One region of the Glutamicibacter sp. JL.03c genome, then DNA from elsewhere that is predicted to be linked to it. Evidence: riboswitches for the same ligand, from Rfam matches in the RefSeq annotation. Region 1 holds a riboswitch; each other region holds the start of a gene.
The links. A riboswitch is a leader RNA that binds a small molecule or an ion and turns the genes downstream of it on or off. The one in region 1 is predicted to bind thiamine pyrophosphate.
Positions count from the first base shown of each region.

Region 2: it holds a riboswitch for thiamine pyrophosphate, as region 1 does, so the genes downstream of both, OF385_RS12140 (ECF transporter S component) here and thiC (phosphomethylpyrimidine synthase ThiC) in region 1, are expected to answer to the same signal.
Region 3: it holds a riboswitch for thiamine pyrophosphate, as region 1 does, so the genes downstream of both, thiO (glycine oxidase ThiO) here and thiC (phosphomethylpyrimidine synthase ThiC) in region 1, are expected to answer to the same signal.
Region 4: it holds a riboswitch for thiamine pyrophosphate, as region 1 does, so the genes downstream of both, OF385_RS01690 (3-oxoacyl-ACP reductase) here and thiC (phosphomethylpyrimidine synthase ThiC) in region 1, are expected to answer to the same signal.

Region 1 is NZ_CP107575.1:2,465,308-2,472,737, forward strand. It holds gene OF385_RS11415 (FecCD family ABC transporter permease) at 1-773, opposite strand, end outside; gene OF385_RS11420 (iron-siderophore ABC transporter substrate-binding protein) at 831-1,880, opposite strand; gene OF385_RS11425 (helix-turn-helix domain-containing protein) at 2,074-2,847, opposite strand; gene OF385_RS11430 (GTP pyrophosphokinase family protein) at 3,078-3,800, shown strand; tRNA gene OF385_RS11435 (tRNA-Met) at 3,924-3,997, opposite strand; tRNA gene OF385_RS11440 (tRNA-Thr) at 4,045-4,116, opposite strand; tRNA gene OF385_RS11445 (tRNA-Thr) at 4,636-4,707, shown strand; TPP riboswitch at 4,884-4,993, shown strand; gene thiC (phosphomethylpyrimidine synthase ThiC) at 4,989-6,731, shown strand; gene OF385_RS11455 (DEAD/DEAH box helicase) at 6,845-7,430, opposite strand, start outside.
Region 2 is NZ_CP107575.1:2,618,998-2,626,427, reverse strand. It holds gene OF385_RS12175 (Na+/H+ antiporter subunit A) at 1-377, shown strand, start outside; gene OF385_RS12170 (Na(+)/H(+) antiporter subunit C) at 374-823, shown strand; gene OF385_RS12165 (Na+/H+ antiporter subunit D) at 820-2,424, shown strand; gene OF385_RS12160 (Na+/H+ antiporter subunit E) at 2,433-3,065, shown strand; gene OF385_RS12155 (monovalent cation/H+ antiporter complex subunit F) at 3,062-3,328, shown strand; gene mnhG (monovalent cation/H(+) antiporter subunit G) at 3,328-3,732, shown strand; gene OF385_RS12145 (DUF4235 domain-containing protein) at 3,785-4,036, opposite strand; TPP riboswitch at 4,110-4,233, shown strand; gene OF385_RS12140 (ECF transporter S component) at 4,298-4,918, shown strand; gene OF385_RS12135 (ATP-binding cassette domain-containing protein) at 4,915-7,242, shown strand; gene OF385_RS12130 (aminodeoxychorismate lyase) at 7,239-7,430, opposite strand, start outside.
Region 3 is NZ_CP107575.1:2,285,691-2,293,120, reverse strand. It holds gene OF385_RS10550 (isocitrate lyase/PEP mutase family protein) at 1-48, shown strand, start outside; gene OF385_RS10545 (VOC family protein) at 154-837, shown strand; gene OF385_RS10540 (alpha/beta fold hydrolase) at 937-1,767, shown strand; gene OF385_RS10535 (GNAT family N-acetyltransferase) at 1,860-2,321, shown strand; gene OF385_RS10530 (OsmC family protein) at 2,326-2,757, shown strand; gene OF385_RS10525 (mechanosensitive ion channel) at 3,051-4,280, shown strand; gene OF385_RS10520 (GNAT family N-acetyltransferase) at 4,369-5,310, opposite strand; TPP riboswitch at 5,412-5,516, shown strand; gene thiO (glycine oxidase ThiO) at 5,514-6,638, shown strand; gene thiS (sulfur carrier protein ThiS) at 6,635-6,880, shown strand; gene OF385_RS10505 (thiazole synthase) at 6,883-7,430, shown strand, end outside.
Region 4 is NZ_CP107575.1:356,595-364,024, reverse strand. It holds gene fepB (Fe2+-enterobactin ABC transporter substrate-binding protein) at 1-818, shown strand, start outside; gene OF385_RS01695 (LLM class flavin-dependent oxidoreductase) at 815-2,143, opposite strand; gene OF385_RS01690 (3-oxoacyl-ACP reductase) at 2,140-2,940, opposite strand; TPP riboswitch at 3,024-3,117, opposite strand; gene OF385_RS01685 (hypothetical protein) at 3,141-3,761, opposite strand; gene OF385_RS01680 (HNH endonuclease family protein) at 3,976-4,692, shown strand; gene OF385_RS01675 (hypothetical protein) at 4,825-5,034, shown strand; gene OF385_RS01670 (bifunctional metallophosphatase/5'-nucleotidase) at 5,209-7,257, shown strand; gene OF385_RS01665 (putative quinol monooxygenase) at 7,329-7,430, opposite strand, start outside.

The sequences.
Region 1 (7,430 bases):
ACCGCCGACAGTGCCGAGACGGCGCGGACCAGCATGACTTTTTCCCCGAGCCCGGCCGCGAGTTCATCGCCCAGGGCCAGGGAGTTCAGCGAATTGGCGCTGCCCATCGCAATGAGAAGTCCCACGGCCAAGAAGGGCAGCATGGGGGCTACGTTGGCGAAGGTCGCCCCGCCAACCCCGCCAATTTGCCACGAGCGGATGATGTCGGCCAGATCCGCTCGGGGCAGCGAGATCGCGGTGACAAATGATGTCAGCGCCGCCGAAGTAGCCGCGCCAGCCAACGCCAGTTTCAAAGGGGTCGCTCCCCCGCGTCCCATGGAGCCGACCACGTAGACGAAAACTGCGGCAACGGCCCCGCCGAGGATCGCGGCCCAGATGTAGCCATGGGCGGTGGTGATGCCGAACCAGGTGATGCCCATGACCACGGCGAGGGATGCACCCATGTTGACGCCGAGGATGCTGGGGTCCGCTAGCGGGTTCCTGGTCACCGCTTGCATGATCGCCCCGGAGAGCCCCAGGGCCGCGCCGATGACCAGCGCGAGGACAGTGCGGGGCACGCGTTTGACAACTGCCGCTTGGGATACGTTGTCGCTGTGGCCTTGCAGCCCTTCCCATATGTCTGCCGGCGAGACGTTTCTGGCTCCGATGGCCACGGATCCGAGGGCCAGCGCAAGCAGGATGAGAATCGCCATGACCAGCCAGAACAGACGCCTTTGGCGAGGCTGACGAATTAGTTCGCCGGCCTCGCCGCGACGGGTCGCTACTTCATTCATAGTGAGGGGTTTCCCCGACCTTCAGCTTTCGGTGTGCAGACAGCGGTGATCAGGCTGTTATTTGCCGGCCTTTGCTGCCGCTTCATCAAGCAGGTCCAGGTAGTCATCGAGCACCCAGGAAATCGCCAATGGAGTGGGATTGGCTGCGGTTCCCAGTGGTCCGCTGCCGTCCAGGGCGACGATTGCATCGTTTTTGACTGCCGGCATCTGGGAGAGCAGAGGATCTGCTTCGAGCGTGTCGATGAGGGAGTCATCACCGTAGGTGACAATGACGTCGACGTCCGAAAGCTCATCAACATTCTCTGCGGAAATTTCTCCGGAGAATTTAACTTCACCGCTGGATGCTTGGGCGACAGCCTTCGGTGTGGTCATGCCAAGATCATCGAAGAACGCGGTACGGGTGTCGTGGGTGGTGTAGAAGTTGACCGTGGACAGATCCGATGGGTCAACGTGAGTCACGAACATCACCGATTTTCCGGCGATGTTCGGGTGCTCATCGAGGCCTTCAGCAATCTCCTTTTCGATGCTTTCGATCATTTCCTTGCCTTCGGCTTCTTGGCCCATGGCTCGGGAACTGAGTTCGATGTTCTCGCGCCAGCTGGTGGACCAGGCGGCTTCGGGATAGGCCACGACTGGAGCGATTTGGCTCAGAATCTCGTAGTCTTCCGCGGTAAGACCCGAGTACCCGGCCAGGATCAGGTCAGGATTCGAGTCAGCGACAGCTTCGAAGTCCACGCCGTCGGTTTCGTCAAAGAGCACGGGAGCCTCTCCGCCGAGTTCAGTGAGTTTCTCTTCGACCCAAGGCAGGATGCCGTCGCCATCGTCGTCGCCGAAGTTTGCGGCGGCCATGCCTACCGGGACGACGCCGAGGGCCAGCGGAACTTCCTGGTTGGACCAGTTCACGGTGGCAATCCGCTCAGGTTTTTTCTCGATTTCCGCGGTACCCAGCGCATGTTTGATGCTCTGGGGGAAGCTCTGTTGATCTTCAGACGCGGCAGCTGTCTGTTCTTCGGAGCCGGTCGCGGCTGATGAGCAACCGGTCAATGCCAGTGCTGCGGCTGAGATGAGAGCAAGAGGTTTCCAGAAGGTGCGGCGTAATGCGGGCATGGGTGATTCTCCACGAGGTGTCAGCGAGTGTGCCCAACTTTCAGGTGCTGATGACAACAAGGACAACGTCAAGTAATACGAATGAGTCCCGTTTAGCAATCCACTTAGGTGAGCCTTTCCTCCCTATCATATGGATCGCGTCAAAAGTTCGCAATCACGCGAAATTGACAATATTCGCGCGAAACTGACACGCCTACTTGGTGTCGCGGAAAGATGAAAGCGTGAACCCGGTGTTCCGGCGAAACGCCGCTCCCAACGAACTCTGCGAGCTGAACCCCAAAAGTTGGGCGATATCTTGAAGATCTTCCCCGCCTGCCACCATCTCCATGGCTTGCTGGGCATGCAATGAACCCGCCCATCTCGAGTATCCGATACCGGTTTCCGCCTGGAACGCCCGGGAGATGGTTCGTCCACTCACCCCCAACCGGTCGGCCCATTGCTGAAGACTGGGCGCAGGCTTCGGCTGGCCGATCATCTCTGCGACTATCGGCTGCAGTAATTCGGACTGCGGCACGTGAATAGCCAGGCACCCCGGCGCGGGTTGAAGGTTATCCATCGCCGCGGCTTCCGTGATGGCACGCGACTTTGGCGTCAGCCCAGGATCCGCCAGGCGTTCCAAGAGCAGACGCAATAGCGGGGCAATGACTACGGGAACAGGCTCTTCGGCAATCGAATCAACGCTGGTGATTCCGAAATGGCTCATATTGCACACGCTGTCCGCTCGGGCAGCCCCCTCGTGCAAAACACCTGCAGGCATCCAGACTCCTAGCACCGGGGTGATGGTCCACGTCTTCGGGCCAACGCTGACCGACGAGACTCCCTGCTGGTTCCAGAGCAGCTCATGCGTCGGATGGGAATGTGATGGCCAGCAGGTGTCCACCTGAACGCGCTCCTGAAAAAATCCGATGACAAATGGAACGTCAATCGCGCCGGCTGCATAGGTCGGCAGCATCCGCTCTTCAATCATGTCCCGCACTCCTTTTCGCAAATCACCACGTCCACCCGATAGATTCACGACTTCTTCTAGCTTAATTCTTAGACGGATGACCTACGCTAAAACTATAGAGCGTTCATGTCTGTTGACTTCGCCCCAACCTGTAGAGGTGATTTAGGATTTCCACTCCATATCCAGAGGAAAATAGCGGCGTCATCCCGCTGCCTTCTACGGCAAATCTAAGCTCTGGCGAACTACAAGAAATGTCTCAAGCATTCCGGCTTCAGTTCCAGCGTTTCATGATGGAATACCAATTTGCCGTCGACGAGGTACTCACCAAGGTTTCCATTCTTCGTGAAGAGTTCCTCTACCTGCACAAGTACAACCCCATTGAGCACATCACCTCCAGGGTGAAAACGCCTGAGAGCATCATGCGCAAAGTGAGCCAGAGGAATATCCATCCCTCGCTCACGGCAATCCGCGAAAACATCAGCGACATTGCCGGCGTCCGCATCACTTGCAGCTTCGTGAAAGACATCTACAAGGTACTCAATACCTTGACGGCGCAAAATGACATCCGCGTCATCCAGATCAAGGACTATATAAAGAACCCCAAGCCCAGCGGATACAAGAGCGTGCACGCCATCGTTGAAATCCCCGTCTTCCTCTCCGACGGGCCGATCGATGTCGTCGTCGAGCTGCAGATCAGAACGATCGCCCAGGATTTCTGGGCCAGCCTGGAGCACAAGATTTTCTACAAATACGATGGTGAAGTACCAGCGCATTTGGCTACAGAACTCGCCGACGCCGCGGCCGTGGCCACGAAGCTTGATATGCAGATGCAGCGGCTGCACACAGAAGTTCATGGCCATGATGCCAACAGCGAGAAACCCGAGGGCCAAGAAGTGGATTCTGACGTAATCCAAGGTCTGTTGATGCTCGCCAAGGAAGCCTCGACAAGCAAGGAACAGGGCGAGAAAGAGTAGCTGCACCCTGAACGATGAAATGCCTCCGGCTGCAAATTTGATGCGCTCGGAGGCATTTCAATTTTCAGAAGTTCCGGGGACGAGAAAGCCCCGGAATCCAACAGGATTCCGGGGCTAAATCTGTAGCGGCGCCGGGACTCGATCCCGGGACCTCACGATTATGAGTCGTGCGCTCTAACCAGCTGAGCTACGCCGCCACAAGTGAGAAGCAATCCAGTAGAAGCCAAGAAGGCTTCTCACTCAGAGCCCCCTGCCGGAATCGATCCGGCGACCTCGTTCTTACCAAGAACGCGCTCTACCACTGAGCTAAGGGGGCAACGAGTAAATACTCTACACGGATTCTCGTGCAAACAAAAATCGAGATCTTGCTGTCCAACGACGGCTTGAATCGCGAATAATTACTAGTCAGAACGAGCTTTACCAAACCCTCTGGTTCAGGCGGGACGATCCTTGGCACAAAAGTGCTTGGGTGACGATGCTCACTGAGCGGAATTTGGTGGCCAATCCCAGATAACAGCCAGCCGGATACGCCGTTCATTCCTCCAGCGAATCCATACCTGAAACCTCGCGTTCCCAAGCCAGGTAGTGTCGACCAATGGAGCCGCGCGATAAATCCAATGCGCCTGGCCAATAAATCTCTTGTCGCCGTATTCCATCGTTGGCTGATCGGAAATCGAGAGCCTTTCGTCGCGATTATTCCGACCATCATGAACATCCGGATGGCGCTTGGCATATAGCCTTCATTCATGACTTGAGTAGGACTCTTGTGACCTCAACTACAAATGCGTTCAGGATTTTGCAAACACCAAAAACCTGTGTAGAGTATTTACTCGTTGCCCCCTTAGCTCAGTGGTAGAGCGCGTTCTTGGTAAGAACGAGGTCGCCGGATCGATTCCGGCAGGGGGCTCGAAATAAGAGAGACAATCTGGATCCAGATTGTCTCTCTTTTCGTTCTCCGCGAACTTTATTTCTGGCTCGAAACGGGCCAATTTTTCTTCGTTCTTTTACCGGTTCCCTTCATCGCGTTGCAGTCACGATGTGGACTCTGGTTGCCTCCACCAGAAATTTTCGTGCTAGTGTCATCTGCGACCACACGGGAGCCCCATGGCAGGGGCTGAGATCGGACTGCAGCTGTCCGCGACCGTTGAACCTGTCCGGGTAATGCCGGCGAAGGAAGTGAGTTTCTCAATGGAACAATTTGAACAGCATTCCGCCCACTCTCTCGCGTTTCGCGAAGCCGATGGGATTTCAGTTCCGGTTACGCAGATCAAGCTTGCGGACTCCCCCAATGGCCAGCCCAACGAGCCAGTGGTTGTGTATCGCACCAGCGGGCCGGGAAGCGAACCAACGCAAGGACTGACACCGTTTCGGGAATCCTGGATTCTTGAGCGTGGAGACGTGCAGAGATATGCGGGGCGCGCACGGAACCTGCATGACGATGGCCGTTCAGCGGTCCGACGGGGCACCGCAAGCGAAGAGTGGGCAGGACGCTCCGCTCCCCCGCTCAAGGCCGCTGACGGGGCAACGGTGACGCAAATGCACTACGCTCGCGCCGGGATCATCACCCCGGAAATGCGTTACGTTGCCCTGCGCGAGGACTGCGATATCGAACTGGTGCGCAGCGAACTTGCCGCCGGACGAGCGATCATCCCCTCGAATATCAACCATCCTGAATCCGAACCGATGATCATCGGCAAAGCATTCTTGGTGAAGATCAACGCGAATATCGGCAATTCCGCCGTGACCAGCTCCATTGCAGAAGAAGTCTCCAAATTGCAGTGGGCCACCAAATGGGGCGCAGACACTGTGATGGACCTATCGACCGGCGATGACATCCACACCACCCGTGAATGGATCATTCGAAATTCGCCGGTCCCCATCGGCACCGTGCCGATCTACCAGGCACTGGAAAAGGTCAATGGGGAAGCGAACGCCCTGACCTGGGAGATATTCCGCGACACCGTTATTGAGCAATGCGAGCAGGGCGTGGACTATATGACCATCCATGCCGGCGTGCTCTTGCGCTATGTCCCGCTGTCGGCGAACCGCGTCACCGGGATCGTTTCGCGCGGCGGGTCCATCATGGCAGGGTGGTGCCTGGCCCATCATGAAGAGAACTTCCTCTACACCCACTTTGACGAGCTCTGCGAGATCTTCGCCCAGTATGATGTCGCCTTCTCCTTGGGTGACGGGCTGCGTCCGGGCTCCATCGCCGATGCAAATGACGCCGCCCAGTTCGCTGAACTGGATACGCTGGCCGAATTGACCCAGCGCGCGTGGGAGTACGACGTGCAGGTCATGGTGGAAGGGCCGGGACATATTCCATTCCATATGGTCCGCGAGAATGTGGAACGCCAACAGGAACTGTGCGACGGCGCGCCCTTCTATACGCTCGGTCCGCTGGTCACCGATGTCGCACCCGGCTACGATCACATCACCAGCGCTATCGGTGCCACCGAAATCGCCCGCTATGGCACCGCCATGCTCTGCTATGTCACCCCCAAGGAACATCTGGGACTGCCTAATCGCGATGACGTGAAAACCGGTGTGATCACGTATAAGATCGCCGCCCACGCCGCAGATCTGGCCAAGGGGCATCCCGGGGCCACCGCACGAGATGATGCATTGAGCAAGGCGCGCTTCGAGTTCCGCTGGAATGACCAGTTCGCGTTGAGCCTGGATCCGGTGACCGCGCAGGAATTCCATGATGAAACCCTGCCCGCGGAACCCGCCAAGACGGCCCACTTCTGCTCGATGTGCGGCCCGAAGTTCTGTTCCATGCGGATATCGCAGGACATCCGTGATGAGTTCGGCTCTGCTCAGGAACAGGCTGCCGTGGCGGGAATGGCTGCGAAGAGCAAGGAATTCATCGACAGCGGCGGAACGGTGTACCTCGGAGACCAGATCCCGGTAGGCAATACCACCTCGTAGGCCTGGTTCAGACGCGCTTTCCGCGGTTTAAACGGGCAACGCCCCTGGCCAAGCTCTCAAGCTTGATCCAGGGGCGTTTCGCTGTGCAGCTGGTGAGCTGCGGAAGCGCTGGCTTAGTAGTCGCGACGTCCGCCGCTGCGGCCCGAATCGCTGAAGCGATCCTTGCCGCCGCGACCACCGAAGCGCTTCTCGCCGCCACCACGACGGTCGTTGAAGCCACCGCCACGGCCACCGCGGAACCCACCACGGTCCCCGCCGCGTCCGCCACGGAAGCCGCCGCGGTCGCCTTCGTCGTCACGACGTGGCTTGCGGCCGGAGTCCAGCTCCATGCTGATCAGCTCGCCGCCAATGCGGGTCTTGGACAGTGCGCGCCACTGATCCTTGCTCAGCTCCGCTGGCAACTCAACCAAAGTGTGGTCCGAACGAATTTCAATGCCGCCGATTTCCGAGGAGTTGAAGCCGCCTTCGTTGGCCAAAGCACCGACGATCGAGCCTGGCTGCACACGGTTGCGTCGGCCGATGGCCAGACGGTACATGGCGTTGCCTTCGGCAGCGGTCTTGCGGGCACGTGGGCCGCGATCGCCACGGTCGCCGCGCTCTGGGCGATCGCGATCCATGCGGGCCTTCTTCGAAGGAGGAATCACTGGTTCGGTCATCAGCAATGGACGGCCACCCTGAGCCATCAGAGCCAACGCAGCC
Region 2 (7,430 bases), 150 kb from region 1:
CCGGCGGCCTGATCGCCGGGCTGGCGCTGACCATCCGCTACCTGGCCGGCGGGCGCATCGAGCTCTCCGAATCGATCAGGGTCGCTCCGGGCATGCTGATCGGCGGCGGAATCGCCCTGGCAGGCGCGGCAGGGATCGTGCCGCTGCTGCTGGGCGATGAAATCTTCACCACCTACGCCATGGAATTCTGGTTCTTCGGCGAGCACAAGTTCGTCACCTCCACCGTCTTCGACATCGGCGTGTACCTGGTGGTGCTGGGCCTGGTGCAGGATGTCCTGCGTTCCCTGGGCAGCGAGATCGATTCGCTCTCCGAAGGACGCAGCCCGGTGGACCGCCATGACTTTGTTGAAGCATCACGGACAGGAGTTGGACGATGAGCGTGAACATCACCTTCCTCGTGATCACCGGGGTGCTGCTGGCTGCCGGATTCTATCTGGTGCTCGAACGCACGCTCACCCGCGTGCTGCTGGGCATCATGCTGCTGGGCAACGGCATCAACCTGCTGATCCTCACCAGCGGAGGACGGCGAGGGGTCGCCCCGCTCTTCCAATCGGGGCTGGCGGCCGAGGAATACTCGGACCCGCTGCCGCAGGCGCTGATCCTCACAGCCATCGTGATCACCTTCGCGGTCACCGCCTTCCTGCTGGCGATGATCTACCGTTCGTGGACGCTGACCAGCGCCGATGAACTGGCCGATGACACCGAAGATATCAAGGTCTCGCAGAAAACCGCTTACGATGAAGAGGAAGACTCGCCGGTGGCAGAGGACACGACCGAATTCGTCGATGAAGAAGGCCGCCCAGTGCGCGAGGGGGAAGAGTGAATTTTCTGGACTTGGCACCCCTTGCGGTCGTCCTGCCGATTATCGGCGCCGGAGCCGCGTTCCTGGCCCGCCGCCAGGTGCGCACCCAGCGGCTGATCACCATCGGCGTCCTGTGCCTGACCCTGATGCTGGAAGCCGGGATGCTCGCGGCGGTGTGGGGCGGGGAAAGCTACGCCATCCACATCGGCGGCTGGTATTCGCCCTTCGGCATCGCGCTGATGGTTGATGGCTTCAGCTCCTTCATGCTGCTGGTTTCCACCCTCGTCTCGCTGGCCGTGCTCTTCTTCGCCACCAGCCAGGGCTTGGCCGACGGCGAAGAACCCGGCCCGGTCTCGGTCTTCCACCCGGCCTACCTCATCCTGCTGGCCGGAGTGTCCAACGCCTTCTTGGCCGCCGACTTGTTCAACCTGTACGTCGGGTTCGAAATCCTGCTCACCGCCAGCTACGTGCTGCTGACACTGGGCGGCACCGCCGAACGCATCCGCGCCGGTACCACCTATGTGGTGGTGTCCGTGGTGTCCTCGGTGATCTTCCTGATGGCCATCGCCATGACCTATGCCGCGACCGGCACGGTGAACATGGCCGACCTGGCGGTGAAGCTGCCGGAGCTGGATCAGGGACCGCAACTGATTTTGCATGTGCTGCTGCTGATTGCCTTCGGCATCAAGGCCGCGGTGTTCCCGCTGTCGCTGTGGCTGCCTGACTCCTACCCGACGGCGCCAGCGCCCGTGACCGCGGTGTTCGCCGGCTTGCTGACCAAGGTCGGCGTCTACGCGATCGTGCGTACCGAAACGCTGCTCTTCCCGGGCGGGGTGGTCAATGCCGGGCTGCTCGTGGTCGCGGCATTGACCATGGTCATCGGTATCCTCGGCGCGCTGGCGCAGACGGACTTCAAGCGCATGCTCTCCTTCACCCTGACCAGCCACATCGGCTACCTGATCTTCGGAGTGGCCGTCGGGGGACCGCTGGCCATCGCCGCGACCATCTACTACGTCGGGCACCACATCATCGTGCAGACCTCGCTGTTCATGGTGGCGGGATTGATTGAGCGGCGTGCCGGAAGCTCGAATGTCACGAAGCTCGGATCGCTGGCCAAGCTCTCGCCGGCCCTGTCGCTGCTCTTCTTCATCCCGGCCATCAACCTGGGCGGCATCCCTCCGTTTTCCGGATTCCTCGGGAAGTTCGGCTTGCTCCATGCCGCGGTGCAGGATGCGGATCCGCTGACCTGGGCTGTGGTGGGCGCTGGCTTGCTGACCAGCCTGCTGACGCTGCTGGCGATCATTCGCGTGTGGGCCCGCATCTTCTGGCGTCGCGCCGCTGATGCCGAGGTGCCCAACCAGGAACTGGTGGATGAAGCAGCCGCGGTAGCGGCCGAAACTGCCGCCGGAGGGGCGCAGAACCCTGCCCTGGGCTTGAAGCTCGCGCGGGAATTGGAGGCGAAGTCCTTGCCGTGGGGCATGCGCTACGCCACCGGGTCGCTGGTTGCCGCAGGCATTGCGCTGACCATTTTCGCCGGGCCGATTTTCGATTTCTGTGAACGAGTCGCCGCGGAGCTGATCGCCCGTGAAGCGTACATCACCGCGATCTTGCCACTTGGATAGGGGGGACGATGCCGACTAAGAATTTGAAACCCGGCGACCAGCGTATTGATGACGCGCTGGATACCTCTGGCGTGCGCCACCGGGCGACACTCAAGCAGGAATGGCCGCTGCTGGCCCTGCTGCTTTTCGTGTGGTGCGCCCTGTGGCAGGACTTCTCGCCGGCGAACCTGATCTTCGGCGCGATCATCGCGCTGCTGATCGTCACGCTCTTCCCGCTGCCGCCGGTGGTGCTTTCGGGGCGCATGAACCTCTGGTACTGCCTGCAGCTGTTCATCTGGTTTATTGGCCAGGTGTTCGTGGCCAGCTTCGAAGTGGCCAAGCTGGCGGTATTCCGCGGGAAAAGGACCCGCAGCGGCGTGATCGCGGTTCCGTTGCGCACCGACTCGGATCTGATCGTGACCACGGTCGGCCATGTGCTGACCTTGATCCCGGGGTCCTTCGTCATAGACGTGGATCGCAGCTCCTCCACCTTGTACCTGCACTACATCAACATCGAGTCGCAGCAGGATATGGACCGCGCCCGCGAGGCGGTGCGTGACATCGAACGCCGCATGATCATGGCGATCGGCAGCCGTGATGAATTCGATGCGATCAAGCACGAATGCGGACCCAACCTGATGCGAATGAGGGGCAAAAAATGATGGAAATCGTGATGTGGATTTGCGGCATCATGCTCGGCCTGGCCACCCTTGCTTGTGTCATCCGCGTAGCCAAGGGGCCCTCGATCCTGGATCGCGTGCTGGCCCTGGACGTGATGCTGCTGATCATCTCCGCGGCCCTGTGCCTGGAGATGGCCTTCAACCGGCACACCGACTATTTGCTGTTCGTCATCGCCGCCTGCACTCTGGGCTTCATCGGCTCGGTCACCGTTTCGCGCTACGTTTCCGATCAGAGGAATGCCTGATGGAGATGTTCTTGGATATTCTCGTCGCGGTGCTGCTGATCCTGGGCTGCCTGATGTCGCTGATCGCCGGGATCGGCCTGCTCACCTTCCCCGACATGCTCACCCGCATGCACGCGGCCACAAAACCGCAGGTCCTTGGATTCCTGCTGATCTTCGCCGGGCTCGCGATCCACCTGCGCAGCTGGGCAGTGGTGCCGCTGCTCCTCCTGGCCTGGGGCATGCAGCTTCTGACCGCACCGGTATCGGCGCACATGATCGGTCGTTCGGGCTACCGCACCAAGCACGCGGCCAAGGACTCGCTCTACGCAGATGAGCTCAAGCAGGTCGTTGACAAGGTCGGCAGCACTCCGGGCACCGGCGCCATCGACATCTCGTCGAAGGAAGCGGAGAAAGCCGAAGACTAGAGAGCAGAAAGGCGGCGTCCCACCCATGGTGGGACGCCGCCTTTCTCGAGAACTACTTGCTGAAACGCGCGACGACCTTGTTGGTGCCACGGTCTGCCAGCACCTGGATGGTGGCGGCAACAATGGATGAGAAGATCGCAAATCCCAGAGCCTGGCGCAATGAGGCCTCAGCCGCTTCTTCGCTGCCCTTGCGAGGAGCCTTGTTTCCGGTAAAACCCTTCCACAGCTGATCAACCAGCTTGCTGCCGACAAAACCGGCGCCGATAGAAATACCTGTGGTGGCAAGTTTCTGCACTGTATTCATTTTGCCCTCGCTTCAATGTCGCGACTTATCGTTCCTCTGCCCAGCATACCTGCGGTATGGTAGGTGGGCAGTAATTTTCCGACAGGGGAGCGTCAGACTTCGAAGCTGGAGTCGCAAGACGCTGAGAGTGCGATAGATCGCAGACCCTCGAACCTGCTCCGGCTAGTACCGGCGAAGGAAGTCGAGCATCTCGGATGCGGACGTGGGCGCAGCGCGCCTTCAGCCCGTACATCTCCCCTCCTTGATATAGGAGGACCAACAATGAATCCAGCAGCAGCAAAGCCCCGCCAGGGCTGGCGCGTCGTCGACATCGTCACCGCATCGGTGATCGCCGTCGCCTCGGGCGTCATTTTCTGGGCCTGGAGCGCAGGCTACGGGCTGTTCTCCCTGGCTTTCGCAGCATTCCCGCCAGCAGCCGCACTGTTGACCGGTGTCTGGCTGTTCCCTGCAGTGCTCGGCGCGCTGATCATCCGCAAGCCGGGTGCTGCGCTGTACTGCGAACTGCTGGCCGCGGTCATCGAAGCGCTGCTCGGATCCCACTACGGGCTCACCGTGCTGATCTCCGGACTGGTCCAGGGACTGGGCGCGGAACTGGTCTTCGCGGCCTTCCGCTACCGCAAGTGGAATCTGGGTGTTTCACTGCTCGCTGGCCTGTTCTCCGGATTGTTCGCCGGTGTGTCCGAGGCCTACATCCTGGCGTACTACGTTGAATACACCCCGGCGCTGAAGCTCTTCCATGTGGTTGCCACCGGCGTCTCCGGCCTGGTTGTTGCCGGCCTGCTCTCATGGCTGGCCACTCGCGGCTTGGCGAAGACCGGCGCCCTGGGCGCCCTGGCCAGCCGCCGCGCGCATCTGGAAACCGGAAAACTGGCCGCAAAATGAGTTCGGTGGCCAATACCGGTGCCGCTTCTGCCACCCGCCGGGGCACCGAGATCATAGCCCGCGGATTCGGCTGGCACCACGCCGAACGCGACAAGCCAGCCATCGCGTCACTGGATCTGGAAATCCCCGCGGGTCAAAAGGTCCTGCTGGTCGGTCCTTCCGGGGCCGGCAAGTCGACCTTGTTGCATGCCCTGGCGGGCCTGCTGGAAGCCGATGACTCCCAGCAGTCCACCGGGCAGCTGCTGATCGACGGATCCGATGCCTTCGCCCGGGAGCATCCCGTCGGCCTGATGCAGCAGGATCCGGAAACCCAAGTGGTGCAAAGCCGGGTGGCCGACGATGTGGCCTTTGGCGCCGAGAACCTGGCGGTGGATCCGGCGATCATCCGCCAGCGCATTCCCGAGGCGCTCGACGCGGTCGGCTTGGGCATGCTGCCCTTGGACCATCGCACGCAAGAGCTCTCCGGCGGGCAGAAGCAGCGCCTGGCCCTCGCCGGGATCCTGGCCATGCAGCCGGGAGTGATGCTGCTGGATGAACCCACTGCCAACGTCGACCCCGAGGGCATCGAGCCCTTGCGCGATGCTGTGCTGAACGCCGCCGAGGTTTCGGGCGCCACGCTGCTGGTGGTCGAACACCGGCTGGATGCCTGGGCCGGGCATATGGACCGGGTCATCGTGCTGGAACCAGGCGGCGGCGTGGCCCACGACCTGGATCCGCGGCGATTGATCGATGATGAAGAACTGCGCTCTGAATTGTCGGCGGCCGGATTATGGGTGCCGAATTATCTGCCGCAGGTGCCAACCGCCGTCACCGAATCTGGCGAGCCGCTGCTGGAAGCACGGCAACTGGTCAGTGCCCGCTCTGGCGACGCGCCGCGGACCCAAGCCGTGGATCTGTCGGTGCGCGCTGGCACCGCCACGGTGATCCGCGGCGAGAACGGCGCCGGGAAATCAACCCTGGCCTTGACCATGGGCGGCTTGCTGGTCCCGGCGGCAGGCCAGTTGCAGGCTGCCCGGGGGCTGGCCAACGGGCTGGATGCTTCACCCTTCAGCTGGAAAGCAGGAGCGCTGATCGGGCGGATCGGCTCGGTCTTCCAGGAGCCGGAACACCAGTTCGTCACCCAGAGCGTGCGCGAGGAATTGGCCTTCGCCCCGCTGCGCGCCAAAGCCAGCGCAGGCCACGAGCTGAAATACGATCCGGCCGAGGTGGATGCCCTGGTCGACTCGCTGCTGGCGCGCTTGGGACTGGGACATCTTGCCGACGCGAACCCTTTCACCCTCTCGGGAGGGGAGAAGCGCCGCCTGTCGGTGGGAACCGTGCTTGCCGCAGCTCCCCAGGTGCTGATCCTTGACGAGCCGACCTTCGGGCAGGATGCCAATACCTGGCGGGAACTGGCCGGATTGCTGGTGGAGCAGCTGGAGAAGGGCACCGCCATCATTGCGGTGACCCACGATGAGCATTTGGCCAGTGTCCTGTCCGCAGGGGAGATCCGCTTGGCGGCCGGCGCGCCTCAGATGCCTGCTAGTGCGCGGGGACCGGTGCTTGATGCGCCGGTGGGCCGTAGCTGGCTGGCCAAGATCAATCCGCTGGCCAAGCTGGGCGCGGTGGCCGCGGCCACCTTGCCGCTGATCACCACCCTGGACTGGGTTTCCGCCGTGGTGATTGTCGGCGCGACCTTGCTGGCCTTTCCGCTGGCCGGGTTGGGCGTGGGACGGTTCTTCAAGCGGGCCTGGCCCTTGCTGGTGGCCGGGGTCATCGGCGCGTGGGGCATTGCGCTGGTGGGCCAGGACAGCGGAGCGGTGTATGCGCAGTTCGGGATCTTCAGCATCACCGAAGGCTCGGTGCACGGGGGCATCGCCACCGGGCTGCGGGCCTTCGCCTTGGCACTGCCCTGCATTTTGCTGCTGGCCACTACAAATCCCAGCGATCTGGGTGGGGCGCTGTCGCAGCAGCTGCGGGTGCCGCACCGCTTTGTGCTCGGAGCGCTCGCTGGCATGCGCCTGCTGGGGCTGATGGTGGAAGAATTCTCCACGCTTGGCTTAGCGCGCCGGGCCCGCGGCGTGGGCAGCTTCGGTACGGTAGCCCAGCGCATCGGGGCGAAGCTGGGGCAGTGCCTGGCATTGCTGGTCCAGGCGCTGCGGCGGGCCGGACGGCTGGCAGTGACCATGGAAGCCAAGGGCTTCGGCCTGGGCGAGCGGACCTGGATTCGCACGGCAAGCTTCACCGGCAAGGATGCCGCCGTGCTTGCGGCTGGCATCGTTTTGGGAGCAGTGGCTATCGGTGCGGCCGTGCTGGCCGGCACCTACAACCTCGTCTGGGGCTAGCGGATTGCGTCGCTGAGGGCGCTGAGCTCGTCATGCAGCTCGGCGTCCAGTCGCAACGGCTTGGCATCGATGGTGCGCACCGGGGTGAGCAGCCGGATGGAGGAAACCAGCCAGACACCGTCGGCCTGGTAGAGATCCTCGGGGCGCAGCGGGCCATAGCCCAGTTCCCAGCCGTTCTGGGCTGCCGC
Region 3 (7,430 bases), 180 kb from region 1:
TTGGCTGAAGTCTCAACTCAGCAACTGGATGCATGGCGCCAAAGCTAAAAAATATCCGCATAAAGGCGATCCCGCCGCAACGCCATCAGGTGCGGCGGGATTTGACCGTTGCCAAGGCGCTCGCCGAGAGCGGCAAATCCAAGTCGAGGATAGATGTACTGGGAAAATCTGGTTTTTGATGCTGTTTCCCCGCGCCAGCAGGGAAGGCACTGGGAAGAGCTGTTGGGGAGCGAGACCCGGACGGATAACGAGGGCGGGTTTGAAACCAGGATTGCGCTTCCCGAAGGACAATATCTGGATATTTGTTTCCCGACGGTCACTGATCCACAGCCCGAGTCGCAACGGGTCTTTCCGGTGCTGGCATCAACAGCGGACGGTGAAAAAACCACCGTTGATTACCAGAGTGCGACCCGCGGCGAATACGCGGAAGCGACAGGTCGAACCTATTTTGTTCTCGGCCAGCCATCCGAATCATCTCGCCCACTAGAATTGATAGCGGTGGAAATGCTGAGCGCTGATCCGGAACGAGATGCCATATTTTGGGCGAAGCTCACCGGATATCAAGCTGCCGAGCAGTCTTCGACAGTGCTCAGGCATCCGGCCGGTCTCGGACCAATGATTGTGCTGGTTCCAGAGAAGCAGCCGAAAACGTCCGCTAAATCTTCCGTCCATCTCGATCTGCGGCTGGAAGCGGGAGACGACGCAGAACAGATTCTGGCCATGGTGCTCGACACTGGGGCAACCAAGCTGCAGCATGCATGGGGCGAGGTTCCCTGGCAAGTATTCTTGGATCCATCCGGCAACGAATTCTGCATACTGCCGGCCCCAAGGCACTGATCGCGCACGGGCTAAAGCGGGCGCGGTGGATTCCGGAAGCCGCGGACCATGAAAACCGCAGGGCTCCGCCGGCGCCGATGAGGAAATGAGCTCAGCACAATGCATAAACTCCAGGGCAGTGGCTTGCCACTATTCATGGTCCACGGCAACGGGGTAGACCATCAAATCCTGTTGCCGTTGGACGAAGTGCTCGCCGAGTTGGGGATGTTCGAACGACATTATCTGGATTTGCCCGGCTTTGGGCAGCGTGAATCGCTGTCCAACGCAGGCGGATTGCCGGAGCTTGCTGACTGGTTGGAAAAAGAAATCCGCGCTGTGGTCGGCGATGGGCCTTTCGCGCTGCTTGGAAATTCCATGGGCGGGTTGTTGTGCCAGGAAATGGCCGACAGATTTAGCGGCTCTGTGCAGGGACTGTTCCTCATCGCTCCGGCAGTGTACGCGGACAGCAAGCAGCGCACGCTTCCTGATTCTGCGGTGGCCGTAGTGGATCAGCAGTTGCTGGAGTCGCTCAAGGAGAGGGACAAGCAGCTGTTCACCGACGTCGCAGCTATGCAAACGCGTCCAGCCTGGGAACGATTCTCCACGTGGGTACTACCAGGTCTCGAGGCGGCCAATTTGCGGGCGATGGCCAAGCTTTCCAAACGCTATTTTCTCCGGCCTCTGCCGCTTCATCGCGAAAGCCGGCTAACTATTCCGGTATCCATCGTGTGCGGCCGGCATGACCACGTCACCGGTTTTGAAGACCCTCGTCTTTTGGCCAAGCGCTACGCTGATCTTCACATAATCATTATTGAGCAGGCAGGGCACAACGTGCATATTGAGCAACCTGAAGCAGTCGAGCAGGAATTGCGGGCATGGTCAGCAAAAGTTCGACGCTCCGTATCGCCAACTGGCAACTTCCCTCCGGACAATCACCACTCGATGGGCTGATCAATTCCCGAAACAGTTGTTGAGTAAAACCTGCCGTAGGACTAGATTTCATTCAAGCACCAGGGCCGGTTGTTCGAAAGCAGGAAAATCGCATGGATGACCAAATCTTACTTCGTGAATGGACGAGTATCGATGAGGTTCCAGACCTATTAGATGTCTGGAAAAGTTCGGTGGAACGCCGTCTGGACTTCTTGTCGGCTGCTGATCTGGACGCCGTGGCGTCGGCTTTGGAAGCGGTATATTCGCAATCACTGCTAGTCCGTATCGCCCAGCAAGGCGAGAAGATCCTCGGCTTTGCCGCCTGGAATGAATCTGGGATTGAGATCCTTTGGGTACGCCATGAGGAGCGGCACCATGGGGTGGGGCGGCTCCTGCTCAACTACATCACCGAGCGTTGTCCCGCGGTGGTTGTGCATCTGGATTCGCGCCGCACACAAGCCATCGAATTCTTCCAATCCTGTGGATTCCAGCAAATGCCATCCCATCCGCTAGGGAATTCACTCCGGGTCGTACTGAGCTATGACTATTCATCGGTGAATAACGTGGCACGATAGTTTCATGAGTGAAAACAGCCGAGAAATCCGCGAAGTTAGTGTTCAGCGCACAGAATCACGAAAGTACACTGCTACCAGCCTTGAGAGCGGCGCAAGTATCGTATTCGGTCAGGGCGAGGGCCTGCTGACCCCGGTGGAGCTGTTGCTGGCCGCTATTGCCGGTTGCTCGTCCATTGACGTGGATGTCGCAACGACTCGTCGCAGTGAACCCGAGAAATTTGATGTACTCGCCAGCGGCTACAAGCTATCCGAAGATGGCGCCAGTCGCATGGAGGACATTCATCTGGGTTTCGATTTGAAGTTCCCGGATACCGACGAAGGCCGCAAAGCGGCCAGCATGGTCGAACGCATCGTGAAGTTGTCGCATGACAAATATTGCACCGTTTCACGCACGGTTGAGCTAGGCGCAAAAGTTGTCAGCGAAGTAGTTGGATAAATCATGAAGTCTCTGCTGCTCGGCGTTGGAGCTAGCGTCGATAGGCGGAAACCACAAGTCACTCCAAGGAAATTCACGGGATTGACGGCTGGCAAACTTTCAAATTTTTCGTGATCCAGCAGTGATCTAGATGGCTTTCTGCGTTTTCCGTTGAATCTCGTGGCTATGGTTTCGGTTTGAGTAGTTGAAGCTGTGAAAGTTCCATGAAACCAGCTGGGAATTCAACTCTTTGCCCTAGTCAGTGCCTGTCCTTCATCGTAGGGTCGAGTTGTCCCTACGTTGAAGGAGCAGACATGCAATCTGAGAACGTTTTAGGCAACATCGACTGGGCGTCAATGCTACAAAGGGTGGGCATTGCGCTAATCATTCTCATCGTTACGTGGCTCGTGGCGCGAATTGTCCGCTGGGCAGCAGCCAAGCTCGTATCCAGGGTGAAATTCCTGCAGAAGCAAGGAAATGACGGAGCTCAAATAGGCCAGTCCTTAGGCAAGGTCGCTGGACTGATTGTTTGGCTCTTTGGTCTCGTCGCAATCCTTCAGGTCTTTGCGCTTTCTGAAGTTCTTACGCCGGTCCAGGGCCTGCTTGGCGGAGTCATGGCGTTCATTCCGAACCTCATCGGCGCCGGCTTTATCTTCTTTATCGGCTACGTTATCGCCAACATTGTTCGGCAGCTGCTGACTACGGGTCTGGGAACGGTCGACTTCAGCGGCATCGTCCGCAAGCTGACCCCAGGCAGCGAGCCAGTGGATGAGATTAAGTCTCGCGAAACCCAAGCGAAGATCGTGGACATCATCGCGAACATCGTCTTCGCCCTGATCCTGCTGGTCGTCGCAATCTCTGCACTGCAGGTCCTGGGCATCGCCGCGATTTCGCAGCCTGCCGAGCAAATGCTGCAGCTGATCTTTACTGCGATCCCACAGGTCATCATGGCCCTGGTCCTGCTGGCGGTAGGTTTCCTGATCGCAAAGTTTGTCGGCCAGCTGTTGGAGTCCACCTTGCAGGGTGTTGGCACTGACCGCGTAGTTGCTGGCTGGGGCGTTGTCCCAGAAGGCAAGAGTGCATCGGGCATCATCGCCGGCATCGTGAAGATTGCAATCGTACTGTTCTTCGGTGTGATGGCTGCCCAGATGCTGAACTTCCCGGCAATCACCAACATCCTGAACGAGATTCTGGAACTGGGCGGCAAGATCCTCTTCGGTGCAGCAATAATTGCCGCCGGCTTCGTCGTGGCGAACGTCATCGGCAAGTTCATGGGTGACACTACAGCGTCGAAGATCATCCGCTACACCGCCATTGCACTGTTCGTGGCAATGGGCCTGAAGTACATGGGAATCGCTGACTCGATCATCAACATGGCCTTCGGCGCAATCGTCATCGGTGCAGCTCTTGCAGCCGCTCTCGCCTTCGGCCTTGGTGGTCGCGAAGCAGCGGCCCGTACCCTCGACAAGATCGATACCGACAAGCTGAGCTCCGACGGTCCGGATTCGGCACCGCCAGCACCGCCAACGTCACCAGGCATCTAACCATCCCGAACAGAACCTAAAAGGGACACAAAGACAGTCGCGGAATCCACCACGGATTCCGCGACTATTTTGCGTTCTGGATAAAGCATCACGCGAGCTGTAATGGCAAAGGCTGCACGTTGGAGGACGGATCTGTTTTCAGTCGGGCATAGGTATAAACGTCGATGCGTTCACCGTCGACAAGGAACTTGCCGCGCTCTATTCCCTCGGGCAGGAAACCGTTGCTCTCCGCCACATGCCGGGACCCGGGATTATTGGCCCGCAGGCCCAATTCCAGCCGGAATAGGCCCAGCTCGTCAAAAAGGTGATCAACCAAGGCCGCAACGGCCCTGGTCGCCAGTGACCGGCCGCGATATTCGTGATGCATCCAGTACCAGATCCATGCGTTGGCATTCGAGCGATCCACGGTACCGCATACCAGGCCCACTAATCGATCGTTGATCGTGATGGCCAGCGGGCATTGAACCTGGTCATTGCCCAGCAGGAAGTCTACGTAAGCCCGTGCTTTCGCAGGAGTATCAACGTCGCCCTGCCGCGCCATATCCGGGTGCGAGGTGAACGCCTCATGCACCGCGGCGGCGTCGGTGAACTTCAGCTTCCTGAGCACGCATACGTCGTCGCGGTCAGCCGACGGCGCAATCTCTGAACGTGCGTCAGTAGCTACCGGTTGGGCCATGAGGGTGCCTTGATGGAAGAGCATCTGCCATCGGCCTGCATCCCGAATCCATATGGAACTGCGCAATGCGGGGCGAGTCCCATCAGTGGCCCAGCGCAATTGGACCAGATCCTCTGCCAGGCGGACTGCCGACGGATCAACGACATGCAGTGCAGGAGCATCCGTATCTTCAACCGTGAGCAGGTTGATGGCTTCAGACCGGTCGAAGATTCGTCCGCTCGCGCCGATTTCGTAGAATTGCTCATGCAGGATGCCTTCCAGCCACGCTCCATCGTGGCGAAGCGAAGGGTCGAGCAGTTGCCGCTCCAGATCAACGACATCGCGGAACAGCGGGGAATCCGCCGATAAATTCATGGGATAGTCCTGTTTCTCCATGTCAGTTAGTACATCACAAAAGATGACGTCACTAAGTCAAGAACAGTTCGCTTTTAGGAGCTGCATCATGCTTATAATCGCAATTACTCCGCGGGAGCCTGACTCGACCAGGCTGAGAGGGCACTGAGCCGACCGCTACACCTGATGCGGGTCATGCCGCCGTAGGAAGGAATCGTGCCACCGTGCATGTCAATATTGTTGGCGCCGGAATCATCGGCCTCGCCACCGCCTTCGAGCTGAGCTCGCGCGGTCACAGCATCACCATCATCGATCCTGCTCCCGGCCAGGGTGCCAGCTACGCCGCAGCCGGAATGCTGGCACCGGCAGCGGAAACAGTGTGGGGCCAAGGCCCGTTGCACCAGCTGCTGGCCGCATCGAATGCCGGATATCCTCTGTTCGTTGATCGCATCGAAGCGGCCACCGGGGCGCGCCCGGACTACCTTAAAAGTTCCACACTCGTCATAGCCGCCGAACCCGCTGACCGCGAGGCCCTCCACGAGCTCGTCGAGTTGCAGTCATCGCTGGGACTTAGCGCCGAAAAACTCCTGCCAAGCCAGGCCAGATCCCTGGAGCCAGCCCTTGCCAGCAATATCGCCGGAGCGGTGCTGTGCGCCGAAGACCACCAGATCGATCCGCGCAGCGTGGTGCGCATCTTGCTCAAGCACTTCGGCCATCACGTGATCCGCGAACAAGCCGAAGAACTGCTCACCGACGAGTCAGGAACCAGCGCCGTGCGCACCTCGACGGGGCAGGTACTGGAAGCAGACCAAACCATCATCGCCACCGCCCTCGGAACCATCCAAGGGCTCAAAGGCCTTCCATTGCGTCCGGTATACGGCGACATCCTCAGGATCCAAGGTCCCGCGGGCTGCGCCATGCTCAACCGCATTGTGCGCGGCATTGTCCACCGGCGCAACGTCTACCTCGTCCCGCGCAAGGACGGAAGCCTGGTGCTGGGGGCCAGCGTCAGGGAAGACGGCAACCCGGAGGTCAACGTTGGCGCCATGTACACGCTCCTGGACGATGCACGCCGGCTCGTGCCGGGAATCAGCGACTGCACATTGAACGAAGTGATGGCCCGTCCAAGGCCAGCCACCGCCGATGACCGCCCGCTGATAGGGCGCCTGGACCCAGGGTTGGTGCTCTCCACCGGCTATTCGCGGCACGGCGTGCTGCTGAGCCCACTGGGTGCCGAACTGACCGCCGACCTCATCGAAAACAACACCACGCATCCCATGCTGGAAGACGTTGACCCCCAACGATTTGCAACCCATTCCTCAACTCTCGCACTGGAGCACCTCGGATGACCCCGATCAACATCACCTTCAACTCCCAGCAAGTCCGGCTCTCAGCAGGGACGAGCCTGCGTGAATTTGTCAGTTCGCAGATCGGCAAGGAACTGGACACCGAATCTCAAGCTGTTGACGGCAGCAAGCTCGGCGTGGCCGCCGCCGTCAATGGTGCGGTTGTCCCTCGCAGCAGCTGGAACAGCAAGGTGCTGGAAGACGGGCACAGCGTAGAACTCGTCACCGCAGCCCAAGGAGGCTAAAGATGGAATCGCAAGAAATCAACCGACTCGACGCGGACACCGACCCGTTCGTCGTCGCAGGGCGCACCCTGACTTCGAGACTGATCCTGGGCACCGGCGGGGCGACATCCCTGGCGACGCTGGAGAGCGCCCTGGCCGTTTCGGGCACCGAGCTGACCACCGTCGCCATTAGGCACTTTTCTGCTGCCGGGGCGGGGAACGTCTACGAGCTACTGCAACGCAATAGCGTGATCCCGCTGCCTAATACCGCCGGATGCTTCACCGCGCGGGATGCTGTATTGACCGCGCAACTGGCCCGTGAAGCCCTGGAGACCGACTGGATCAAGCTTGAAGTCATCGCCGATGAGCACACCTTGCTGCCGGATCCGCTGGAGCTGTATTCAGCCACCGAGCAATTGGTCGCCGAGGGCTTCCAGGTGTTTGCCTACACCAACGATGACCCGGCGCTAGCGCAGCGATTGCAGGATGCCGGGGTCGCTGCGATCATGCCTGCCGGATCCCGCATCGGCTCCGGGCTGGGGATCTTGAACCCGCACAATATTTCCACCAT
Region 4 (7,430 bases), 1.5 Mb from region 1:
CAGTGACCGGCACTTTGCTATCCCTCGATGCACCGGTAGTTGGCACCGCGGTTGCCCCGCAGAGCCCAGCCACAGACAAGCACGGATTCCTGAGCCAGTGGGCGGACGTCGCTTCAAAGCACTCGGTCGACGCACTCTATGAAATCGGGAGTTTCGATCTTGAAGCCATTCGGGACCGCAAGCCTGATTTGATCCTGGTCTCCGCTTCAGGAGCGGATTCCGAATTGGAGCACTTGGACCAGCTACGGGACATCGCTCCAACACTTCTGGTTGATTACACCGAAGAGCAATGGACCTCGTTGAGTGCAGACCTGGCCAAAGCTACCGGGACCGAGGCCGCATCAACCCGAAATAACGAGATCATCAAGCAACGTTTTGCCAGCCTCAAGGAATCGTTAGCGATCCCATCTGGCACCACCGCGTCGATTCTTTCCTATCATCAGGGAAATATCTCTCCGGTGGCGCAGAGCACCGGTCCTCATGCGCAGCTATTCGAGGCACTCGGTTTCACCGTGGTGGATCCTCCGGAAGAATTTGATACTTCCACTCAGGAACGCGAGGATTTCTCCTTCACCAGTTATGACGGTCTAGCGAAGTCGCTTTCCGGAGATGCAACGTTCCTGCTATCCTCCGACCCGGAAATCTTGCAGCAGTTCTCCTCCGATGAAACCCTGGCGCATATACCTTCCATCCGCCAGGGAAACGTCTTTGCCCTTCAAGAATCATTCCTCATGGATTTCTATTCGGCACAGGAAATCCTGGATTACTTCGACAGTGATTACCCCGGGCTGAAGCCCGAAACTCAAACCCAGGATTAGCTGCACTCAAGTATCGCTGTTTGCGGGACACCCAACCCAAGATTTCCGCGCAGGGTCGCTGACTCGTAGCTGGTACGGAATCTGCCGCGTCGCTGCAGCTCCGGAATGACCAGCTCGACAAAGTCCTCTAACGCACCCGGCAGCGACGGAGGCATCAAGTTGAACCCATCCGCGGCGCCTTCATCGAGCCAGCGCTCTATCTCATCCGCAATCATTTCCGGTGTTCCCACCATCGTGCAGTGCCCGCCGCCAGCGGCCAGCAGGCCAAGCAGTTCACGGACCGTCGGCTGATGCAGCTCTATGAGGCGCAAAATGGTGGTGTACCTACCCGCCGGTCCGGTGAACTCTTCCAGGGGCGGCAGCTTCGGAACGGGCTGGTCCAATGGCCATGAGCTGGTGTCCTGCTGCAAAAATACACCCAGTTGGCGCAGTGCATCCTCGGTGGGCAGCAACTCGTTGAGCGTGCGCTGTTTAGCTTGGGCTTCTTCCAGCGTGCGCCCCACGTAGGTAACCAATCCCGGCATGATCAGGGCTCGGTTCTCCGTTCCTCGCAGGTCCTTGGTGCGGCGCGAAATATCGCGGGCGAATTCGGCTGCCATGCCGCGGTCGGCCGCTACCGAGTAGATCGCTTCGGCATGGGCGGCGGCTAGTTCACGTCCGGCGGGCGAGGATCCTGCTTGGAAGAGGACCGGTTCGCCATATTGGGAGTTGGGCATATTCAACGGACCCCGCACCGCAAAGTGCTCCCCTTCGTGATTGATTTCCTGGAGCAGGGATGCATCGGTGAAGTTCCCCTCCCTGTCAATCCGGACCGCTTGCTGGGGGTAGGAACCCCAGAGCTTGTGCAGAACATCAATGAATTCACCGGCCCTGGCATATCGTTGCGCGTGCGCGGGCAGTTCGCCGAGCGAGTGGTTCTGCGCTTCAGTGTCCCACATGCTGGTCACCACGTTGATGCCGGCACGCCCCTGCGAGAGATGCTGCAAGCTGCCTAGCATGCGAGCAGCATGGAACGGCGAGTAGAAGCTGGCGGAGATGGTGCACACCAGTCCGATGTTCGTGGTGCATTGGCTGATGGCAGATAGCAGTGTCACCGGTTCGAAGAACCAGGTGGGGCCAGCCTGCGCGGCACTGGATGACACCGCTTGCCCATCGGCGAAGAACACCGCATCGAGCAGTCCCTTTTCGGCCAGTTGCGCCAGCTGGATGTAGTACTGCGTTTCCGAAAGCTGCTCGGCGGCCGAGTCCACGGCCCGCCAGGCTGCTTGGTGATGGCCGGCGCCATAAAGGAACAAGTTCAGGTGCACTTGTTTCTTCTGGCTCATCCTTTCACCAGCCCGCCGTCAACGATGAGGTTTTGGCCGGTCACTCCGCGAGAATGCGGCGAGGCGAAGAACAGCACGGCATCAGCCAGTTCTTCAGGCGAAGTGACCCGCCGCAATGGTGTTCCAGCGGCGATCAGGTCGAATACTGCCTCGGGCGTCGCAGCGGAGGCGTCCGTGGTGCGCAAAAGTCCGCCGGAGACCATGTTGACGTTGATCCCTTCGGGGCCGAGATCATCGGCGAAGGTACGGGTCAAGGACAAGAGGGCAGCCTTGGTGGCGGTGTAGTCATGGTACGGCACCACGGGGTGCTGGAACAGATTGGTGCCGATGTTGATGATGCGTCCAAAACAGGCTTCACGCATCCCCGGAAGTACTGCTTGGATAGCTGCAACAGGGGCTAGCACCGATCCGGCAAACTGGGCGCTCAGTTCTGCCGCTGAAATCGCTTCCGCCCTTGAACGCGCGTCGCCGTTGAAAGAGAAATCCACCAAGGCGTTGTTCACCAGCGTCGAGACCGGACGCCCGAAGTGGTTTCTGATCTGGGCCGTCATCGATTGCAGTGCGTCTTGGTCGCGAACGTCGGCGCGGATGGCAACGGCGGTGTCCGGGTAGAGCGCGACGAGCTCTTCAGCAGCCTGTGCCGAAGAGCGGTAATTAATTGCGACTTTCGCGCCCGCTTCGAGGAACGCCCTGCTGATGGATGCGCCAAGTCCTCGCGCCCCGCCGGTGACCAGAATGACCTGATCTTCGAGTGGAAGGGCAACTGTGTGTGCTGACGTTCGGGTATCCGTGCTCATCGTGCTTGAACTCCTTGACGGCGTCTTGGGCGAACGGAACCTGGCCAAGGACGCGAACGGTTCAACCTACAGGGTGCACACATGCGCTGAATCTAGGACATTCCCTTCGCCAGTACTAACTGGATCAGGTTCAACGGGTTTTCTCTCAGCCGCCCTGCGGCACCCCGTGTCACTGCTCCCATTTGTAGCACATCCAAGTCCTAGCCGTAGAACATTACTTCATAGATCCCGCGAGTTTCGGGGGTAGGTTCTTGGACAATCCAAGCTTCCCCGCCCTGTGGAACGACGAACTCCATGCTTATTTCATTTGCCGGAATCGAGCACCGTAGTGACTTCTCGGCAACCACTTGTCCATCCTTTTGCGCAACAAGTCGAACGGCGCCGACCCCCTGGCACGCGAACTGTACCAGATTTTTCTGTCCAGCCGTGGTCTCGACGGTCAAATGATCGCCCAGAGCTTCCCCTTCTTCATTAGCGGAGTAAGTATTTGCTGAACCTGCTCCCGAGCTGAACCCATTCTTTTCAAGAAAATCGGATTCTAGTTCTTCACGTGATCCAGTCAGACCATCATGGTTCATGATCACGGCGCCAAAGCCGATCATCGGCGGGAAGAGATCGGTGATGTCATCAGAACCGTACTCCGCTTCCCCTGATGTTTCTTCCCCAACGCCCCCTGCCCTAGTGTCCGAAGTTGATTCTTTTGGAAGTTTCAATTGAGAAACCGGGGTGGTGCACGAGCACAGCCCAAAAATCAGAACTAGGACCAGCGGCAGTTTCCGCTTCACAGGCACTCCAATATGGCTGAGGATGAACTTTATCATTGACCTTATGTTAGGAACCTGAATTAAACAACGCACGTCAAATCATAGAAACGGTATCGTTATACAAGCTTGAAATGCTGGATGAATCGAATTCACACCGATCTCACACTCAAACACGTGTCAGGTGCAGCTAATCGGTCCACCCCTGCTCATATAGTTTTCTAGGGGCATGGCCCCTTGACCCTCTTCCACTTCCTAGGAGCCGTACCACCGCATGCGCCTGCTGCGTCGCACCCTCTCATTTGCACTCATCGCCTCATCCCTCGTCCTCACGGGATGCTCCACCCTCGATTCCATCGAGCAGCACCGCGTTCCCGACGCGCAGGCTGACACCACCTGGGACAGCGCAACGCAACGCGCAAGCTACTCCGAGTCGCTTGAGCTGCTCGCGAAGATCGATATCAAGGGCCGCGCGCCGAAGACCGGGTATGAACGCGAAAAATTCAGCAAGGGCTGGAAAGACCCAGACCACAATGGCTGCGATGCGCGCAATGACATCCTGGCTCGCGACTTGGAAGACGTGAAATACAAATCCGCTTCCAGGCCCTGCGTGGTACTCAGCGGAACCTTCCACGACCCCTACACGAATACCACCATCAACTTCGTTCGTGGCCAGGGCACCAGCACCGCGGTCCAGATTGACCACGTCGTCGCCCTTTCGGATGCATGGCAAAAGGGAGCGCAGCGCTGGGAAGAAAACGCCCGGTTCAAGTTCGCCAATGACCCGCTGAATCTCATGGCCTCGGACGGTCCGACCAACGCGGCAAAGGGCGACAAAGATGCCGCTTCGTGGCTTCCGCCCAACAAGCGTTTCCGTTGCGAATATGTCTCCCGCCAGACCCAGGTCAAAGCGAAGTACGGGGCTTGGATGACCAAGGGTGAGCACGATGCCATCGAGCGAATCCTGAAAAACTGCGTGAAGCCAGCATAATGTCGCAGCAAAAGATCCTCCTTAAGGCTTATCGTCAAATTGATAGATTTGTGGCACTATGGATATTAGTCAAGCCAATAGCCATTATGTTCACTGACTGCTGGCAAAATTCTCAGCTGCAAAGGCTTAGTGATGAAGACACGGTTGTCGGGAGCTCTCCTGTTGTTTACCAGCGTTTGCCTCTTCGGCTTTGCCCTGAACACAGCTCATCGGGATACCGCCATGGCCTGCTGGGTACTGTCCACGATTTTCTTCATTCCAGCAGCCATGCTCATGCTCGGAGCTATCGTTGGCGCCTCATCGGTCACCGCCGCCAAAACACGCCAGAACCGACAGCGCTAGCCTCCTGACGATATTTCAAAGCAACGCATCAACTGCAGGCTGGTGCGTTGCTTCGACTATTTAACCGCTAGTTTTCGTTGCCCTGAAACAGCAATTTAACCTCCAGGCATCGACAGGTTCACCTAGATGCGATAGACATAAGTCTTGTCACACTCGTCACTTTTAGGAGTACCCATGTCTGCATTCAGGCAGATGAGAAAGCTCAGTCTTGCCTCCCTGGCTACCCTCTCGCTGGTAGCCACCGGAACCGCCATGGCCCAGGCAACGTCCACCGAGGAATCAACCACCAGTGCCTCCCCTGCGGCAGCAGATGCTGTGACCCTGGACCTGGTTGGCATCAATGACTTCCACGGCCGGATTGCTGCCGATAGGGATTCCGCCGGCGCAGCAGTCCTCGCAGGGGCCGTTGATCAATTGCGTGCAGAGAACCAGAACACGCTTTTCCTCTCGGCAGGCGACAATATCGGAGCGTCGACCTTCGCTTCCGCGTCCCAGGAGGACACTCCAACGATCGATGCGCTCGGCGCCGCCGGACTGGATGTTTCCGTCGTAGGCAACCACGAGTTCGACAAGGGCTTCGAGGACCTGACCACGCGCGTCACCGACCGCTACGCGGCAGCCACCGGCCAGTCCGGCGAGGACTACGCACTGGGTGCCAACGTCTATAAGGCCGGCACCAAGACTCCTGCGCTCAAAGAATACGCAATCCGTGAAGTCGGTGGACTGTCTGTTGGCTTCATCGGCACCGTCACCGAAGATGTCCCATCGCTGGTCTCCCCCAGCGGCATCTCCGGACTGGACTTCGGCAGCGAAGTCGAAGCAGCTAACCGTGTAGCCAAGGAGCTTAGCGACGGCGACGACGCAAATGGCGAAGCCGACGTGATCGTCCTGCTGACCCACAATGGCTCGGCCAGCGCCGACTGCTCTGCCATCGCCGGAGAAACCACTTCCTACGGGGATCTGGTCCGCAATGCCAGCGGCGATATCGACGCGATCTTCTCAGGCCACACGCATTCTTCCTACGACTGCTCGATCGCTGGTCCTGACGGCGAACGCCCGATCATCCAGTCGCACCAGTATGGAACGACCCTGGGCAAGGTCAGCCTCAATGTTGATCCAACCACCGGTGAAGTCCTGAACGCTTCCAGCACCCGCTTGCCACTGGCCACCGAGTCGGCCGACGGCGAATGGACCGCCAACTACGAAGCCAGCCCAACCGTTGCAAAGATTGTCGAAGAGGCCGAAGCAGAAGCTGAAGTTGTTGGCAGCGTTGAGGTTGGCAAGATCTCTGAAGATATCTTGCGCGGTGGCGACGTTCCCGGTGCGGACCGCGGCGTCGAATCAACGTTGGGCAACACGGTAGCTGATATCCACCTGTGGGCTACGTCCAACGACGATTTTGCCGGTGAGCCAGCCCAGATTGCCTTCATGAATCCTGGCGGCCTTCGCTCAGACCTGCTATATGGAGAAGACGGCACGGTGACCTATAAGGCGGCGGCCGAGGTCCAGCCGTTTGCCAACACGCTGATCACCTTCGACCTCACCGGAGCGCAAATCCGCGAGGCACTGGAACAGCAGTGGCAGCCGGAGGGTTCCGAGCGCAGCAAGCTGCACCTGGGCATTTCGGATGGCCTGTCCTACACCTACATCGAAGACGCGGCAGCGGGTGAGCACATCCAGGAGATCACCTTCAATGACGAACCATTGGACGAGTCGGCTACCTTCCGCGTCGCCGCCAATGCGTTCTTGGCTACCGGTGGCGATAATTTCACCGCCTTCGCTGAAGGCGCCAACCACGCCGATTCAGGCCAGATCGATCTCGATGCCACTGTGAACTACTTCAAGGCCCATGACGTGGTCGAGCCAGCACCGCTGGGGCGCGCAGCAGCTATCGATCCTGAAGCACCGTCGGAATCGCCAAGTGAGACTCCAACGGAATCGCCAAGTCAAACCCCGGACGAATCGCCATCTGCTTCACCTTCCGAGTCGGCCAGCGAGGACCCAAGCTCGGATGAGAGCAGCTCGGCAGAGCCTACCCAGTCTTCAAGCTCCTCAGCGGAGCCAACCGAAGATTCCTCGGATGATTCAAACCAGCAGGATAACGAAGACCTAGCAGACACCGGTTTCAGCGCCAGCTGGATCGGCATTGCCGCAGGTGTCATAGTCCTGGCTGGTATCGTCTTGCTCCTGATTCGCCGCTTCGGAAGCAAAGCCGGCCGCTAAGAACAACAGGGCATATAACAAGGGGCATCACCACGGAATATCGTGGTGATGCCCCTTGTACGTAGTGGGAACTAGTCGATGACCAATTCGCCCATGCTGTCCCAGCCTTCGCCTTCGACCTTGCGCGAAACGATCTTGGGAGTGGAGACCAGCAGCGGGCGCATGGATTCCAA